2 regions of the Actinomadura sp. genome follow, and region 1 is predicted to be linked to the other one. Evidence: riboswitches for the same ligand, from Rfam matches in the RefSeq annotation. Region 1 holds a riboswitch; the other holds the start of a gene.

Region 1 (11,026 bases):
CGCAACCGGCTGGTGTCCGGGCTCGGCGGGCTCGCGGCGCAGACCCGCGCGGAGGTGACGTGCGTGTTCGACGGCGCCGAGCTGGACGCGCCGGTGGCGATCGCGGCGCCGCGCGGCGTGCGGGTGAAGTTCAGCGCCCCGGGGCAGACGGCGGACGAGCTGATCGCCGAGCTGGTGCGGGCCGAGCCGCCGGGCCGCCCCGTGGTCGTGGTGTCCTCGGACCGCGAGGTCGCCGACGCGGCCCGCCGCGCCGACGCCCGGCCCTGCCCGTCCACGCTCCTGCTGCGCCGGCTGGGCCGGTCCTAGGCCGCACCGGCATAAGGAAGCCATAAGGCTGCGATAAGGGACGGGTCGCACTCCGTGATCATTTCGTCACGAAAACGAGACAATGATCGTCGATGTCAATTAAAGAGTGACGAACCGGTTGTGACGGGTGTTGCCCGTCGCTAATGTCGTCCGCTGACGTCGTGGACGAGAGGGGCGAAACCGACCGTGGCCAAAGATCTCATCGGGGCACCAGCGAAGGGGCGTGACCGGAGAGGCGGCTCGGCGAGAAGAGGCGCTTCGCGCCGCATGGCGGCCGTCGCCTGCCTCACCCTGACGGCCTCCCTCGCGTCTCCCCCGATGGCGGCGCACGCCGACCCCAAGCCGACCAGGGCGCAGGTCCAGAAGAAGCTCACCAAGCTCGCCGAGCAGACGGACCAGTTGGTCGAGCAGTACAACCAGCTCCGGGAGAAGCTCAAGGTCGCCAAGAAGAAGTTCGACAACGCGGCGGACGCGGCCAAGCGGGAGCAGGCGGCCTTCGAGGAGCAGCGCTCCAAGATCGCCCAGATGGCGGCCGCCGCCTACAAGAACGGCGACTCCGCGGACGTGACGGGCTTCGTCGGCAGCAAGGACCCGCAGGCGATCCTCGACCAGGCGGCCGTGTTCTCCCACCTGTCGCACGAGCGCAGCTCCCAGCTCACCCAGTTCCTCGCGACCGCCCAGCGGCTCCGCCGCGAGGAGTCGCAGGCCAAGACCGCCCTCGACGAGGTCAAGGCCAAGACCAAGGAGCTGCAGGCGAAGAAGAACAAGCTCGACAAGGAGGTCGCCAAGCAGAAGAAGCTGCTGCGCAGCCTCGGCGGCGGCACCTCCTCCGGCGGGTCCTCGGGCGGCACCGGCGGCACCTACAACGGCCCGGCCAGCGGCCCGGCCCGCAAGGCGCTCGACTTCGCCTACGCGCAGCTCGGCAAGCCGTACCAGTACGGCGCCGAGGGCCCGAACTCCTACGACTGCTCCGGCCTCACGATGAAGGCGTGGGCGGCCGCGGGGGTCAACATCACCCGCACGACCAACTCGCAGTACGCCGCGACCAAGCGGGTGGCGAAGAGCGACCTGCAGCCCGGCGACCTGGTCTTCTTCAGCGGCCTCGGCCACGTCGGCATGTACGTGGGCGGCGGCAAGATGATCCACGCCCCGCGCACCGGCAAGACCGTCGAGGTGGTCAGCATCACCTCGGGCTACTACCTGAGCAACTACTACGGCGCCGGGCGCCCCTGACGCCCCGCCCCGCACGCCCCTCGCGGGTGTGACGGAGCTCTCCCCGACGACGGACCAGGTCTGACCTGGTCCGTTGTTGATTTTGGGGGGGTTTGCCTTCTGTTGGGGCTTTGGTACCTTGTCACCACCCCGGCGCCCTCCAGACGCCGTGGCCCCGCGGCGCCCACCAGGCGCCTCGGTCCCACGCGGCGCATCCAGCCGCCGCGTACCGGCGGCGCGAGCCACGCGCCGTCCTCCCTCCCCGGGCGACACGATCCACGTGCCGTCCAGCGGCACCGGACGGTGCCGCGGCGGTCCGCCCCCGGACCGCGGCCGGCCCGGCCACCGTGCGCACGCTCACGGCGTGCATGGCGCTGAGAGCGCAGCCACGGCGGTCCTCGCGGGTCAGGCCCCCAGGACGCCCCGGCAACGGCCGGCGTCCGCGCACAACATCAGGAGCCGCTCGTTCGCACGCGGGAGACAGGTCCCGCGCCGGGCCCCATCTCGCCCCCAGGAACGCAGCGGCAGCGCCGAGTCCGCGTCAACGCGGAACCGGGGACCCACACCGCCGGAGTCCGGGAGACCTCCCGGACGGGCATTCCGGCACCCGGGGTGAATCGGTGCGTCTCTCCCGGCCCCGTTCCGGTAGAGCCCGCCGTAGGGCCACTTCCACGCCCGAACCCGTCAGCTAACCCGGTAGGCGTCTGGAAGAACGAAGGAGTGAGTTCCGCAGCGTTGCCTGGGCGTGGCCGCCCGACGCGCGGCCACGCCCGAGCACACTGCACTCCGCGGACGCCCCCGTCCCGCGGAGCCCCCATCCGAACCGGCGTGCCCTCCGGCACGCCACCGCCGAGTCCGCGGTCCGCCGCGCGCACACGCGCGCCCGGACGCGGAGCCGGGGACCCATCGTGTCCTTTTTCGGGGTGAATCGGCATGCCCGCCATGGGCGGCCGTAGGGCGGCTTCCACGCCCGAACCCGTCAGCTAACCCGGTAGGCGGCATGGAAGTCGAGGAGATGTCCCCCCGTGCCAGGCGCACATCGCAAGAAGACAGCGGGCAAGCACCGCAAGCCCTCCACCCTGTCCGTCACCTGGCGGACGACCGGCGGCGTGCTCGTCGGCGCCGCCGTGCTCGGCACCGCCGCGGCCACCGCGCAGGCGTCCGTCCTGCCGTTCGCCTCCGCGCCGGCGGCCGCCGCGGCGGCCGGCGTCACCACGGCGAAGAAGGCCGCCGGCGGCTCGTCCAAGGGCGCGTCCAAGGACAGATCGGCCCGGACGGCGGAGAAGGCCCCCGGGAAGCCCGGGAAGAGCCCGGACGGCCAGCGCCCGCGGGGCGGGCCGGTGAAGAAGCCGAAGGCGGCCGCCCCCGGGAAGTCCGGGGACGCGCGGCCCACCGCCGAGGAGGCCATCGAGATCGCCAAGTCGCAGGTGGGCGTCACCGAGGACGGCGGCGGCGAGACCAAGTTCCAGAAGTGGTACATGGGCACCGCCCGCGCCAAGGAGACCGTCGCCCGCGACGGCGGCTCCATCAGCGGCTACAGCGACGCGCAGTGGTGCGACATGTTCGTCTCCTGGGTCGGCGAGCAGCTCGGCTTCACCGACCAGATCGGCATCGACGCCTGGACGGTCGCCCACGCCCGCTGGTTCCGGCAGCACGGCCGCTGGGGCACCGAGCCGCGGCCCGGCGCGATCGTCTTCTACGCGTGGAGCGGCGGCAAGGCCGTCAAGGACATCCGGCACGTCGGCATCGTGGTCAAGAAGATCGACGGCGACACCATCGAGGCCGTCGAAGGCAACACCGGCAACGCCGTCAAGATCAAGAAGCGCTCGGCCGACGACGTCGTCGGCTACGGATACCCCGACTACCGGTCATGACGGCGCTCCGGGCGGCGCGGGCTGCATAGGATCGCGGCCATGGAGGACGGTCCGGAGCGCGGGGGCTCCCTGTCGCGGCGCAGGGTCCTCGCCCTCGGCGCGGGCGGCGCCGCCGCGCTGCTGGCGGGCGGCGCCGGCCTCCTCGGCGCCCGGCCGGGCGGCGGCGCGCCGCCGCGGGACCGCGCCTCCCGCGGCGATCCGTCCGGCGCGGCCGGGGCGTTCGCGCCCGAGGCCGCCGCCCCCCTCTTCGCCAACCGCGCGCGAGCCGTGCGGGACGGCGACCGCGCCGCCTTCCTCGCCACGGTCGGCAGTGCGCCCCGGGCGTTCCAGGACGTCCAGTCCCGCATGTTCGACAACCTCCGCAGGCTTCCCCTGGAGGGCTGGCAGGAGCGCGTCGTCGCCACCCAGGCGGCGGACGGGAGGGGCGCCGTCGTCCGCACGGAGATGCGCTACAGGCTGCGCGGCTACGACAGGGGCTACGCGGCCCGCACCCGCTACCTCGCCCTGGCGCCGCGCTCGGGCTCCTGGACGGTCGTCGGGGACGGAGCGTCCCACGGGCTCACCGACGACGCCTGCATCTGGGACGGCGGCCCCCTGAGCGTGGTGAAGGGCCGCGCCGGCCTCGTCATAGGCGACGCGGGCGGCCTCGAAGGCATCGCCGAGCGCCTGGACGCCGCCGTGCCCGTCGTCACGAGCGTCGTCGGCCGCGGGTGGGCGCAGCGGGTCGTCGCCCTCGTCCCCGCGGACACGGCCCTCGCGTCGGCGCTCGCGGGCCCCGGCCAGAGCCTCGACGAGATCGCCGCGCTCGCGACCGTCGTGCCGGCGGCGGGCGCCGGCCGGGGCGAGGACCGCGTCATCGTCTCCCCCGGCACCTTCGGCCGCCTCAACGGCCTCGGCCGCGACGTCGTCCTCACCCACGAGCTGACCCACGTCGCCATGGGCGGCGCCCGCGACCGGCGGACCCCGCTGTGGCTCATCGAGGGCTTCGCCGACTACGTCGGGTACCGGCGCGTCAAGATCAGCGTGCGGTCGGCGGCGGGCGAGCTGCGCCGCGAGGTCGCCGCGGGGCGGGTCCCGGCCGCGCTGCCTGCGGCGGCCGCGTTCGCGGGCGGCTCCCCGCGCCTGTCCCAGGCGTACCAGGAGTCCTGGCTCGCCTGCCGGATGGTCGCCGACCGGTACGGTGAGGCGGCGCTCGTCCGGCTCTACCGGACGGCCGGGCGCGTCTCGGAGGCCGCCGCGCTGCGCGACGTGCTCGGTCTCACCCGGGACCGCTTCACCGCCCTCTGGCGCGACTACGTGAAGAAGGAGCTGCTCAGATGAGCGAGCGAAGCGATCCGGAGGACGCCGGGGGCCGTCCCCCCATGAAGGACCTGGCGGACGAACGGGCGGACGAGCGGGCGGGCGAGGCGCGGGGCGAGAGCGCGGAGGGCGGAGCGTCCGGTGCCGCGCGGGCGCGGCGGCCCCGCGTCGCCGCGGCCGTCGCCGCCGCCGTGCTGTTCGCCGCCGTCGCGGCCGTCCTCGCGCTGACCACCCCGTGGAACCCGCTGCCGGGGCATGTGCCCGGCGGCCGCGTGCGGGCCGATCCCGCGCTCGACTTCACGCCGGCCGAGATCGCCCGCTCCAGGGCGTTCGACTCGGCCGTCAACCCGCCCGCGTACGCGGGGCTCCTGGCCGGCGTCGCGGTGATCCTCGTCCTCGGTTTCACGCCGCTCGGCGCCCGCTTCATCGGCCTGGTCACCGCCCGCACCCGGCGCCGCCCCCTCAAGGTCATGGTCGCGGCGGCGGCGCTGACGGCGCTGCTGCGCGTCGCCGGGCTGCCGTTCGACGTGTGGCGCGAGTCGGTGCTGCGCCGGTACGGGCTGTCCACGCAGAGCCGGCCCGCGTGGCTCGTCGACCAGCTGAAGTCGCTCGGCGTCACGTGGGTCATCTGCACGATCGCGCTGCTGCTCCTGTACGCCCTCGTCCGCCGGTTCCCCCGCTACTGGTGGACGGGCGCCGCCGCCGGGGGATTCCTCCTCGTGGTGCTGGTGTCGTTCATCTACCCGGTGGTCGTCGAGCCGGTGTTCAACGACTTCCACTCGCTGCGGCAGGGGCGGCTGCGCACCGAGCTCCTCGCGATGGCGGAGCGGGACGGAGTGCCCGTGAAGGACGTCCTGGTCGCGGACGCCTCCCGCCGGACGACGTCGCTGAACGCCTACGTGTCCGGGTTCGGCTCCACGCGCCGCATCGTCCTCTACGACACGCTGCTGAGGTCCCCGCGCCCGCGGATCGAGTCGATCGTGGGGCACGAGCTGGGCCACGCCAAACGCGACGACGTCCTGTGGGGCACGCTCGTGGGCGCGCTGGGCATCGCGGGGGCCCTGTGCCTCCTCTACCTCCTGATGACCTCTCCGCGGCTCCTGCGGCGCGCGGGGGTCGATCCCGGCGGCGCGCCGGACGAGCCGGACGGCCGGCGCGGCGCGGCGGACCCGCGCACCATCGCGCTGCTGCTCGCGCTCGTCACCGCCGGGACGCAGCTCGCCGCGCCCGTGCAGAACCTGGTCAGCCGGCGCATCGAGGCCCGCGCGGACGCGCACGCGCTGAACCTCACCCGCGACCCGTCGACGTTCGTGTCCATGCAGCACGAGCTGTCGGTGCGCAACATCTCCGACCTGAGCCCCGACGCCCTGGAGTACGTCCTCTGGATGACGCACCCGTCCGGGCCCGACCGGATCGCGATGGCCCGCGACTGGGCGCGCATGAACGGGGTCGGGGTCCCGCCGCCGCTCCGCTGAACGGGCACGGCGGCGGGACGCGCGGCGGTCAGTTCCCCTCGGCGCCCTGCTTCGCCGGCGCCTCGGGGTTCCGGCCCTGCTGCGAGGACAGCGTCGCCGCGTCCGCGTGCGGCGCGGTCGTCACCGGCCGCTTCAGCGCGCTGCCCTTCACCCAGTCGTTCCAGCCGAGCTGCCAGTAGCCCCAGCCGTTGTCGGGCTCCAGCTCCCGCTTGCTGCCGGTCACCTTCACCACGTCGCCGCGTTGGCTGAGCTTGTAGAACCACTTGGCGTTGGACGGGCTGATGTTGATGCACCCGTGGCTGACGTTCTCGTGCCCCTGGGAGCCGACGGACCACGGCGCGCTGTGCACGTACTCGCCGCTGTTGGAGATCCGCACGGCCTTGTACACGGTCAGGCTGTAGCCGCCGGGGCTTCCGGGACTGATGCCCATCCACTCCGACGTCATGGTGGTGGGGTCCTCCTTCGCCATCGTCAGGTGGACCCCGTTGGTGGTCGTGTACATGCGCGCGCCGCCCTTGCCCATGCTGGTCGGGATGGTGCGGGCCTTCTTGCCGTTGACCATCACGACCATCTTGTGGGTGTCCTCGCCCGCCGTCGACACGTGCGAGTCGCCGATCTTGAAGTCGACGGAGTAGTTGCGGCCGCCGTACACGTTCCCGCCGGTGCGCACGCCGCTGAGGTGCGCCGTGAACTTCACGTTCGTGTGGGCGGGCCAGTACTGCCTGGTGCGGAACACGACCTGCTGGTCGCCGAACCAGTGCCAGGCGCCCTCCACGGTCCTGTCCGCGGTGACCTCCAGCGCCCGCTCGACCGCCGCCCGGTCCTTCACCGGGCGCTCGAAGTTCATGACGATCGGTATGCCGACGCCCACCGTCTCCTTGTCGTAGGGCGCCTCGATCGTCACGTCGTTGGTCTTCTCGACCTCGGCGGTGGTGAAGCGGCTGGAGACCGTCCTGGTCTTGCCGTCCTCACCGAGCGCCGTCGCGGCGACGGTGTACGTCCTGCCCGGCTCCAGCGACCAGCGCGACCGCCACTGCGTCCGGTCGGCGCTGAGGTCGCCCTCGACCACGCCGTCCTTCGTCGACACCGTGACGTTCTCGATCGTCCCGCGCTGCGCACGGACGTCGATCCGGCTGTCCGGCTTGAGCTTCCCGCCGCCGCTCGCGGGCGACACCGCGAGCCGCACGGTCTCCACGGCGTCCGGTTCGCGCCCCGAGCACGCCGCGGCCCCCGCCACGACGGTCGCGCCTACGAGCACGGCGGCGGCGCGCCGCCCCCCGCATCCCGGTCCCGAGCCCCCCACCCGCATGTGGTCCCCCCGGTCGTCCTCCTGGGCGATCGGTCCGCCTGCCCAGCCCGGTCGCTGGAACGGCGCCCAGTATGTGAAAGGGCCGGTACCCGCTAAATGCGGACACCGGCCCTTGATGGGGTTCTTTTACCGACTAGTGGGCGAAATGACCCCGGTAGTACTCGAAGACCAGACCGAGCGTGGTCAGGATCGCGCAGCAGACGCCGAAGATGACGAGCCACCAGCCGAACACGATGCCGAGCGCGACGGCCGCGGCCGACAGCGCCACGAACAGCGGCCACCAGCTGTGCGGGCTGAAGAAGCCCACCTCGCCGGCGGCGTCCGCGATCTCGCCCTCGGGGTCGTCCTCGTACAGCGGGCCCGCGTTCGCGCGCTCGAGGCGGCGCACCGTGAAGTGGATGTAGAACCCGATGAGCCCGGCGAGGCCGACGGCCAGCCCGAGCACCGAGGTGCCCGTCCAGTCGTTCGACCACAGCCAGTACACGACGTCGGTGGCGAGGAAGAAGACCGCCGTGCCGTAGAACATGAACGCTTGGACGCGCATCGGCTACTCCCCCTTCGTCCCGGCGAGCTCGCCCTTCGCACCCACGTAGGGGTGGTGCAGGTCGAACGCCGGCCGCTCGGAACGGATCTTCGGGATCGAGTTGAAGTTGTGCCGGGGCGGCGGGCACGACGTCGCCCACTCCAGCGAGTTGCCGTAGCCCCACGGGTCGTCCACGTCGACCTTCTTGCCCTTCTTCCACGTGATGTAGACGTTGTAGAAGAACGGCAGCATGGAGGCGCCGAGCAGGAACGAGAAGATGGTCGAGACCTCGTTCAGCCCGTGGAACTCGGCCGCGTAGTCGGCGTACCGGCGCGGCATGCCCGAGGCGCCCAGCCAGTGCTGGACGAGGAACGTGCCGTGGAAGCCGATGAACAGCATCCAGAAGTGCACGTGGCCGAGCCGGTCGTTCAGCATCTTGCCGGTGAACTTGGGCCACCAGAAGTAGAAGCCCGAGAACATCGCGAACACGACGGTGCCGAAGACGACGTAGTGGAAGTGCGCCACCACGAAGTAGGTGTCCGACAGCTGGAAGTCCATCGGCGGGGACGCCAGGATGACGCCGGTCAGCCCGCCGAAGAGGAACGTCACGAGGAAGCCGAGCGAGAACACCATCGGCGCCTCGAACGTGAGCTGTCCTCGCCATATCGTTCCCACCCAGTTGAAGAACTTGATGCCGGTCGGCACCGCGATGAGGAACGACATGAAGGAGAAGAACGGCAGCAGCACCTGGCCGGTGACGAACATGTGGTGGGCCCACACGGTGATGGACAGGCCCGCGATGCTGATGGTCGCGAAGACCAGGCCGATGTAGCCGAAGACCGGTTTGCGGCTGAACACCGGGAGGACTTCCGTCACGATGCCGAAGAAGGGCAAGGCGATGATGTAGACCTCCGGATGCCCGAAGAACCAGAACAGGTGCTGCCACAGCAGCGCGCCGCCGTGCGAGGCGTCGAAGATGTGCGCGCCGAGCTTGCGGTCGGCCTCAAGGGCCAGCAGCGCCGCCGCCAGCGGCGGGAAGGCCAGCAGCACCAGGATGGAGGTCAGCAGGACGTTCCAGGTGAAGATCGGCATCCGGAACATCGTCATGCCGGGCGCCCGCATGCACAGGATCGTGGTGATGAAGTTGACACCGCCCATGATGGTGCCGAAGCCCGACATGGCCAGGCCCATCACCCAGAGGTCGCCGCCCACGCCTGGCGAGCGGACCGCGTCCGACAGCGGGGCGTAGGCGAACCAGCCGAAGCTGGCCGCGCCGCCGGGGGTCAGGAAGCCCGACAGCGCGATCAGGCTGCCGAACAGGAACAGCCAGTACGCCAGCATGTTCATCCGCGGGAACGCCACGTCCGGCGAGCCGATCTGCAGCGGCATGATGACGTTGGCGAAGCCGGCGAACAGCGGCGTCGCGAACATCAGCAGCATGATCGTGCCGTGCATCGTGAACAGCTGGTTGAACTGCTCGTTGCTGACGACCTGCAGCCCCGGATCGAACAGCTCCGTGCGGATGATAAGGGCCAGCACGCCGCCGAACAGGAACATGAAGAACGAGGTGATCAGGTAGAGGTAGCCGATCACCTTGTGGTCGGTGGACGACAGCCAGGAGGCGATGAGGCGCCCCTTGCTCGTCCGCGGCGCGGTGATCGGAGCGCTCGGGGCGTGACTCGTGGCGGTCACTTGCCACCTCCCGCGGCCAGTCGCTGCTTCGAATCAGCGATGAACTTGTCGTACTGCTCCGGCGTCACGACCTTCAGCTGGAACAGCATCCGGCTGTGGTCGACGCCGCAGAGCTCGGCGCAGCGGCCCTCGTAGGTGCCGAGCTTGGTCGCCGTGAACTCGAACTCGTTGGTGTACCCCGGCATGACGTCCTTCTTGTAGATCAGCGCGGGTACCCAGAACGAGTGGATGACGTCGTCGGAGTGCAGCCGCACCCGGACGGTCTTGCCGGCGGGGATCGTCAGGACGGGCTTGCCGTAGGCGGGCCCGTTGGGGGCCACCGGCACCCCGGTGACGGAGGCGACGGTCTCGTCGCCCTGCTTGTAGTCGAACCGCCAGCTCCACTGGAACCCGGTCACGTCGACGACCACCTGCGGGTTGTCGGTGGTCTTCTCGACGAAGTTCTCGTCGCGGGCGGTGAAGTAGAACAGGACCGCGATGATGACGAACGGGACCGCCGTGTAGAGGATCTCGATCGGCATGTTGTAGCGGACCTGCGGCGGCAGGTCGTCGGAGCGCTTCCGGTGGAACAGGATCGCCCAGATGATCAGGCCCCAGACGACGGCCCCGACCGCGAACGCCGCGATCCAGGAGCCCTGCCACAGGTGCAGCATGCGCTCGCCTTGGACGCTGATCGGCTCGGGCAGGCCCAGCCGGGTACCACTGCAGCCGGTCGCGGACAGCGCAAGCAGCCCTAGCGCACCGGCGCTTCTCAATGCGCGGCGACTGCGCACAGGCGTACGCCGCTCCCCAGAGCGGGTCGGACTCACGGAATGCCTTCCCCACGGATGAAGCCCGGTCGGCCGGGCGGTGAGATCACTGTTTACACGTGTGGTGGACACCCTAGCGCGAGGGTCGCGCACACCCCCGATCGGGTGCCCGGTTAGTGTTTCAGCGTGGCAGATCCGAGCACGGCGGGCGGCCCCTCCGGCGCCTCCCGCGCAGACGCCGCCTACTTCGACGCGGCGTCCACCGAGCCGCCGCACCCCGCGGCGCGCGCGGCGCTGCTCGAGGCGCTGGACGCGGCGTGGGCCGATCCCGCCCGGCTGTACGGCAGGGCGCGCGCCACCCGGCTGGTGCTGGACCGGGCCCGCGCGCGCGTCGCCGGCGTCCTCGGCGCGCGCCCCGACGAGGTGTCGTTCACCTCGTCGGGCACCCAGGCGGTGCACCTGGCGGTCCTCGGGGGGCTCCAGGCGCGCCGGCGGGTCGGCCGGCACCTGGTGGTGAGCGCCGTGGAGCACTCCAGCGTGCTGCACGCCGCCGAGCGGCACGAGCGCGACGGCGGCGAGGTCACCGT
Region 2 (6,215 bases), on a different contig from region 1:
TCATTGACCTTGATGCCATTGTTCTTGGCCCAGGCACGGATCTCGGCGCTGCGTTCCCGGCTGGACGCGCCGCGCTGCCGGCGGCGGCGCGAGACCGTGCCCGCCTTGCGGGACTTCTCGACGAACGGCTGCAGCGATTCACGCAGCTTCTTAGCGTTGGCGCCACTGAGGTCGATCTCGTAGGAGGCGCCGTCGATCGAGAACGATACGGTCTCGTCCGCCTCGCCACCGTCGAGGTCGTCGACGAGAAGCACCTGAACCTTCTGTGCCATGGGGACAGACCTTTCGGCTGGAGCAAACTTCAATCGGTTCACAAAGATATACCGAGAACTCCGCGGATGACAATTCAGCGCCCGCGTTGAACCGGCACTGCGGCGGAAGTCGCCTTCCCGCCGGTGACCGCGCGTAATCGTCCTCGTCGTTTCCGGAGCAGCCGGGAGACGCCCGAGGGCGCGCCGCGGCCCGGCGTCCGTGAATTTCCGGCGCGCGGGCCGGGCCGGGGTTTTCAGGGCGTGACCGGTGTCACGGCACGCAGGCTGACCTGGGGCCGGTGCGGGCGCATTGGTCCCGGGTTTGCGGGCACCCGGCTTTCGGGCGGCGCCGTCCGCCCGGGTGGAAAAGCCGCTGCCCGGACCTTAACAGGCTGTGCGCGCCGGTACCGGCGCTCAACGATTAACCCGACGTAACGGCCCTAACCCGTCCGCGGCCGGGAATCCGCGCGGCCCGGCGCTCCGGCACGCCGCGCACCTGGGGAGACCCAGGACGACGCCTGGGCACGCATGGACGCGTGTATGCCCGAGGGGTCCCAAGGAACGGAAAGCGGAGATCATCGCGCTGACCGGCTGATGTTGCCCGATAACCGGAAGGAGGGCGGTGCCGAAAGTCGGTTCCGCCCGCGCCGGGCGGGAAGTCGCGGCCCCGCGCCGCCTCTCGGCGATGCGGCCGATGCCGCCGCCGCGCCGGCCTCCGGAAAACGGCCGATTGGGGCACAATCCGACTGGCCGGTAACCCACTTCTCCCACATCCGGTCCAGAAGCGGCGGGGTGAACGTGGTCCACGAACCGGCACCGTGCGCGTGGGCGCGCGAAAGTCCGTTCCGCAGTGAGACCGCGTCCCGTCCAGAGTTAGTCCAGTACCGCCCGACAAGCGGCATCCCCGGCCCCATGGCAACGGCGCGCGAGGAGTCTTTCAATCCGGAGGGGGTGTCCGGGAGGCGGCACATCCCGCCTTGATTCAGGGCCGTAACCGGAACGAGCTGGGATTCGCCTTGCGAACGCGGACGGTCCGAAACAGACCGGTCCATCCCAGTGGAAAGCATGTAGAAGACAGGCGAAAACCCTCGTCCCGCGATGGATCGCGGGACGAGGGAACGGGATCGTCTACCGGAAGCGCGCCTGAACGCGCCTGAGAGGGCCGCAGAAGGCCGGAGAATCAGGGGCGCGAACGTTTTACCACGACGGTCCCCGCGAGCCTGTCGTGGACGGCTTGGCGCCGCGTCCCCTCGAACATGAGCCCGGCGTTCGCGACCCAGAAGACGCTCGCCAGGAGACCCGCCACGGGAATCGGGCGCGCGGCGATCGGCAGCGAATAGACCGCGGCGCGGAGAACGGACTGCAGAACGCCCGGATGAGCACCGGCCTCCGCCTCGCCGCCCGGAGGCCCGGCCGATCGCGCGGGCGCGCCCTCCTCGGATGCGGCGCCCTCAGGGGCTGGCTCAGGCGCGCCCTCGGGCGCGGGCCCCTCGGGAGCGGTCACCGGCACGAATCCCGGCACGGAAAGGGGCAGGATCCCGGCGCCGCCCGTGCCCGCCGGCTCCTCCGCGTCCGCCCCGCCGGACTGGACGGCCGGCAGGGCGGCGACGACTTCGATGCCCGCGAAGCGCTTGCCCAGCGTCCGGCCCCAGAGGGCCAGCTGGACCGCTTCGTAGAGCAGCATGCACCCGGCCACGGCCGGCGGGGCGACGACGTCCACCGCATGCCCGGAGAACAGTTCGCGGACGACGAGGACGACGGGCACGCCGACGATGAGCGTGTCGACGACGCGCGCCAGCAGGCGCTGGCCCGGTTCGGCGAGGTCAGCCGCCATCGCGGCCCTACTCCGCGTACTCGGTGTACTCGGTGTACTCGTCGTACGTGCCGCGCTCGTCGATGACGAGCGTGTCGGCGAAGCGGTCGTGCAGGGCCTGGTGCAGGGGCTGGTCCCAGATCGCCCACAGGTAGGCCATCAGGCCGCCCACCCAGACCAGTGCCATCCCGTAGGCGGCGTACTCCCACACCATCACCGCCAGGACGAGGAAGAAGAAGACACCGATCTGGTAGCCGATGTGGACGATCCCCGCCCGCCACACGGCCTGCGTGGTGGTCATCGGCCGCCCCACAGGACGCGCCTGCACGATGCCCAGCCCCATGACGCGTTTGCCCAGCGTCCGCCCCCACATGGAGAGCTGGACGGCCTCGTAGAGGAACGGCAGCACCGACATGACGCAGAACAGCGTGAAGATGATGGGCCAGTTCCAGATGCCGCCCTCGTCCTGGTCGCTGCCGCTCTTGTCGCCGAGCCCGAAGGCGGCGACCGTCACGGGCAGGATGAGCGCGAAACCGAAGACCGCGACGAGGGCGTTGTCGAGGAGCCGGGCGCCGGCCCGCCGGAGGATCGGGGCGAGCTGCGGTTCGTCGCCATGGGAGCCGCCGTACTCGCCGTAGGACGCCTCGTAGGTCTGCCCCCAGCCCTGTTGAGGCTCCTGCCACTGCTGCTGGGGCGAGGGCTGCTGCCACTGCTGTTGTGACGGCTGCCGGGGCTGCTGCCACTGGGGACCCTGGTACGGGGGCGGGGGGCCGTAGGAACCCTGCCCCTGCGGCGCTCGGTAACGCCGACCACGGTTGGGGGAATCGCTCATTGGGTCAGTCCTCCAGGCGAAGCAACATCCGGGTGTTGCCCAACGTATTCGGCTTGACCCGGTCGAGGTCCAAGAACTCCGCGACGCCTTCGTCGTAAGAGCGGAGAAGCTCCTCGTACACCTCTGGCGCCACCGGAGTCCCGAGGATCGGCTGGAAGCCGTGGCGGCCGAAGAACTCCACCTCGAAGGTAAGGCAGAACACCCTCCGCACGCCGAGTTCCCGCGCGGTGTCGAGCAGCCGGGCGACGATGCGGTGCCCGATGCCGCGTCCGCCGTACCCCTTGTCCACGGCGACGGAGCGGACCTCGGCGAGGTCCTCCCACATCACGTGGAGGGCGCCGCAGCCCACGACGCGACCCGGCTCCCCCTGCCGGACCTCCTCGGCGACCCAGAACTCCTGGACGTCCTCGTACAGCTTCACCGTCGACTTCTTCAGCAGGCGTCGCCCCGACCCGGCGTACAGATCGACCAGCCTGCGGATCTCCTGAACGTCGGCGGTGCGGGCACGCCGGATCACGACCTCCACAAACAGGCGAGATTATCGAACACCTGGTCTTATCGAACGCACGCGTAGGCAGACGTGCCGCGGCCGCCTTCCAAGAAGAACTAGATAGAAACAACTAGGCACGGCTATCGGCGTTCGAAAAGTGACGCGCACCACAGCTCCCCGTTACTGAACGTGCTCGGCGCAACACGCGCCTCGCCGCACGACCTGCGATTTCACCTGTTCTGGTTGGCATCCCTTGCGCGTTCCGTTAGTGTCCATCGCTGACGTCGGCCACCCGCAGAACGGAGGCCGCACCGCCGAGTCCCGCGGGTCGCAACCAGCGCCCCGGGGAGCCGGGGACCCACTTTCGGAGCGTTCGGGGATGCGTCCCCCGGACCGGCGCCGTCAGGGGTGAATCCGCAACGCCGCGGCACTGCCCGCGCATGCTCGCGGACGGGCTGCTCCGGCCCCAACCCGTCAGCTAACCCGGTAGGCGGACGAGGAGAGGAGAATTCGTGCAGCAATCGCGGCCTGCATCTCTTTCACGTTTTCGCGGCCGCGCGGTCACCGTCGCCGGCGCGCTCATCGCCCTGACGGCCGCACCGCACGTCATCGCCCCGCAATCCACCGCCGTCGCGCACGCCGACCCGAAGCCGTCCACCAAGGAGCTCCGGTCCCAGGCGTTCAAGCTCGCCGACCAGCTGGAGCAGCTGACCGAGCAGTACAACGGCCTGAAGGTGAAGCTGGCGCAGTCGCAGCGCGCCGCCAAGGTCGCCGCCGAGAACGCCGAGCGGCAGGAGAAGGCGCTCCAGGCCATCCGCCAGAAGGTCGGCGCGCTGGCCGCGACCAGCTACATGCAGGGCGGCTCCGATCCCACGGTCTCCTTCGTCGCCTCCCAGGACCCGCAGGCCGTCCTCGACCAGGCCGCCACCCTCCACTACTTCGCCAAGCAGGACAGCACCAAGGTCCTCGGGCTCATGCAGGCCATGCAGGCCGCCCAGCGCGCCCGCAAGTCCGCCGAGGCGCGCGCCAAGCAGGTCAAGGACCTGCGCACCAAGCTGGAGTCGCAGCGCAAGAAGGTCACCGCGGCCTACGAGAAGGTGCGCGGCACGATCGTCAAGCGCGACCCGACCCAGCTCGCCAAGCTGCCCGTCATCGGCACCGGCAAGGCCGCGCAGGCGCTGCGGTACGCCATGACCAAGCTCGGCCGCCCGTACGTCTGGGGCGCCGCCGGCCCGAACAGCTTCGACTGCTCCGGCCTGACGATGTGGGCCTACAGGCAGGTGGGCATCAACCTGCCGCACTACACCGGCAGCCAGTGGAACGCGGGAACCCACGTGTCGCGCAGCCAGCTGCAGCCGGGCGACCTCGTGTTCTTCTACTCCGACCTGCACCACATGGGGATGTACGTCGGTGACGGCAAGATGATCCACGCGCCCCAGACGGGTGACGTCGTGAAGATCGTGCCTCTGGCCGGTCGTCCCTTCGCCGGCGCCGTCCGGGTCGCCTAGCGGCCCTTGCCCCGGAACGGCCTTGCCCGGTCACCCGTGCACATGGTGAAGAGACCCATCGGCGTGGGCTTCGAACACCGTCCGCGGCGACGCCTCCTGCAGGGACCTACCTGCCAGGGCGCCGGCGCCGCCGCTGCGGGGTCGGACGGGATTCGACCGTGTTCGCCGCCTGGATCTCTCGGTGACGCTCGCCCGTCCCCTGGCGAGCGTCGGGGTGGAGCCGGCTAGATGAGCTGCCTCCGGGCCGCCCACACCACGGCCTCGATAGGGGTGTTGACCTCCAGCCGGTCGCAGATCGTCCGCAACCGGCGCCGCAGGGTCCGTGCGCTCAGCTCCAGCTTGCGCGCCGCCACATCGGCGGTGACACCGCTCGCGATCTGTGCGAGCAACCGGATCTCCTCCTCGCTCAGCCCGAAATCGTCGGTGCCACGACGTGCGAGTGTGGCTGTTTCCACTCCGTCCTCCCTCGTCCGTGGTGATGACCGCGGGGATGCAGCCGTCCGCTGCACAGGCACGGGTTGGGCCTCTGTACGCGTTGGGTTGCCGGGTCCGGAGCCTTCCGGACTTAGATCATCGGGTTCCTTTTCTGTCTCGCGCGCTTGGCCGGAGGTGGCCGCCTGGCCGATTGCGGGGTCGTTCGGGGGAACTCCGGGTGACGATTCACTCGTTGGTCGTCCGAGGGAGACGGGATGAGATCGCCAGCCATCCGCACCCGTCCCTTCTCGTCGAACTCGCCAGATCTCGCCGCGGACCAAGATCGTGAATCGTTTCAAGCTACGCTTCGGCTCGGAACGCTAGGCGGCCGGATCCGGCCCGTCAAGCGTTGTCCAAATGCGCTACGCGTCCGTTTAGTGACGCTGCGTAGTCGCAGCAGCGGACACATGCCGTGCATAACGCCACTACCTGGGGAAACTCTCCCGGGTCGGGACGAGGAGCGAGTTGCCACAGACCAGTATTCGTGAGGTCGCGAGGCGTGCTGGAGTCTCAGTTGGGACCGTTTCGAATGTCCTAAACCGGCCAGACCTCGTGGCCGAAGCTACCCGTGACCGCGTGCGCGCGGCGATCGAGGAGCTCGGATTCGTGCGGAACGAGTCCGCGCGCCGGCTCCGCCGGGGCCCCGAGCGCACCGCGGGCGAGTTCGGCGACCAGCCGCGCCGGGCCTTCGGCATCGTCGTCGAGGACCTCGCCAACCCGTACGCGTCCGATGTCGCGCGCGGCGCCGAGGCGGCGCTGAACGCGGCCGGCCATGACGCCCTCTGGCTGTCCAGCGACCACTCCTCCGCCAAGGAGCGCCGCTCCCTGGAACTCCTGGAGGAGCAGC

Evidence for each region. A riboswitch is a leader RNA that binds a small molecule or an ion and turns the genes downstream of it on or off. The one in region 1 is predicted to bind cyclic di-AMP.
Region 2: linked by a shared signal. The riboswitch ahead of ACIWVC_RS28680 (NlpC/P60 family protein) and the one ahead of ACIWVC_RS04340 (CHAP domain-containing protein) in region 1 are both predicted to bind cyclic di-AMP.

What each region holds. Positions count from the first base shown of each region.
Region 1 covers NZ_JBIQHY010000006.1:99,115-110,140, forward strand. Annotated here, with positions in the region: gene ACIWVC_RS04330 (NYN domain-containing protein) at 1-306, shown strand, start outside; gene ACIWVC_RS04335 (NlpC/P60 family protein) at 574-1,539, shown strand; cyclic di-AMP (ydaO/yuaA leader) riboswitch at 2,037-2,236, shown strand; cyclic di-AMP (ydaO/yuaA leader) riboswitch at 2,389-2,532, shown strand; gene ACIWVC_RS04340 (CHAP domain-containing protein) at 2,544-3,392, shown strand; gene ACIWVC_RS04345 (hypothetical protein) at 3,432-4,712, shown strand; gene ACIWVC_RS04350 (M48 family metallopeptidase) at 4,709-6,166, shown strand; gene ACIWVC_RS04355 (Ig-like domain-containing protein) at 6,195-7,403, opposite strand; gene ACIWVC_RS04360 (cytochrome c oxidase subunit 4) at 7,609-8,019, opposite strand; gene ctaD (cytochrome c oxidase subunit I) at 8,023-9,690, opposite strand; gene coxB (cytochrome c oxidase subunit II) at 9,687-10,343, opposite strand; gene ACIWVC_RS04375 (cysteine desulfurase family protein) at 10,626-11,026, shown strand, end outside.
Region 2 covers NZ_JBIQHY010000119.1:12,938-19,152, reverse strand. Annotated here, with positions in the region: gene ACIWVC_RS28700 (Lsr2 family protein) at 1-272, opposite strand, end outside; gene ACIWVC_RS28695 (RDD family protein) at 1,432-2,085, opposite strand; gene ACIWVC_RS28690 (RDD family protein) at 2,093-2,896, opposite strand; gene ACIWVC_RS28685 (amino-acid N-acetyltransferase) at 2,901-3,422, opposite strand; cyclic di-AMP (ydaO/yuaA leader) riboswitch at 3,715-3,895, shown strand; gene ACIWVC_RS28680 (NlpC/P60 family protein) at 3,899-4,894, shown strand; gene ACIWVC_RS28675 (LuxR C-terminal-related transcriptional regulator) at 5,119-5,349, opposite strand; gene ACIWVC_RS28670 (LacI family DNA-binding transcriptional regulator) at 5,834-6,215, shown strand, end outside.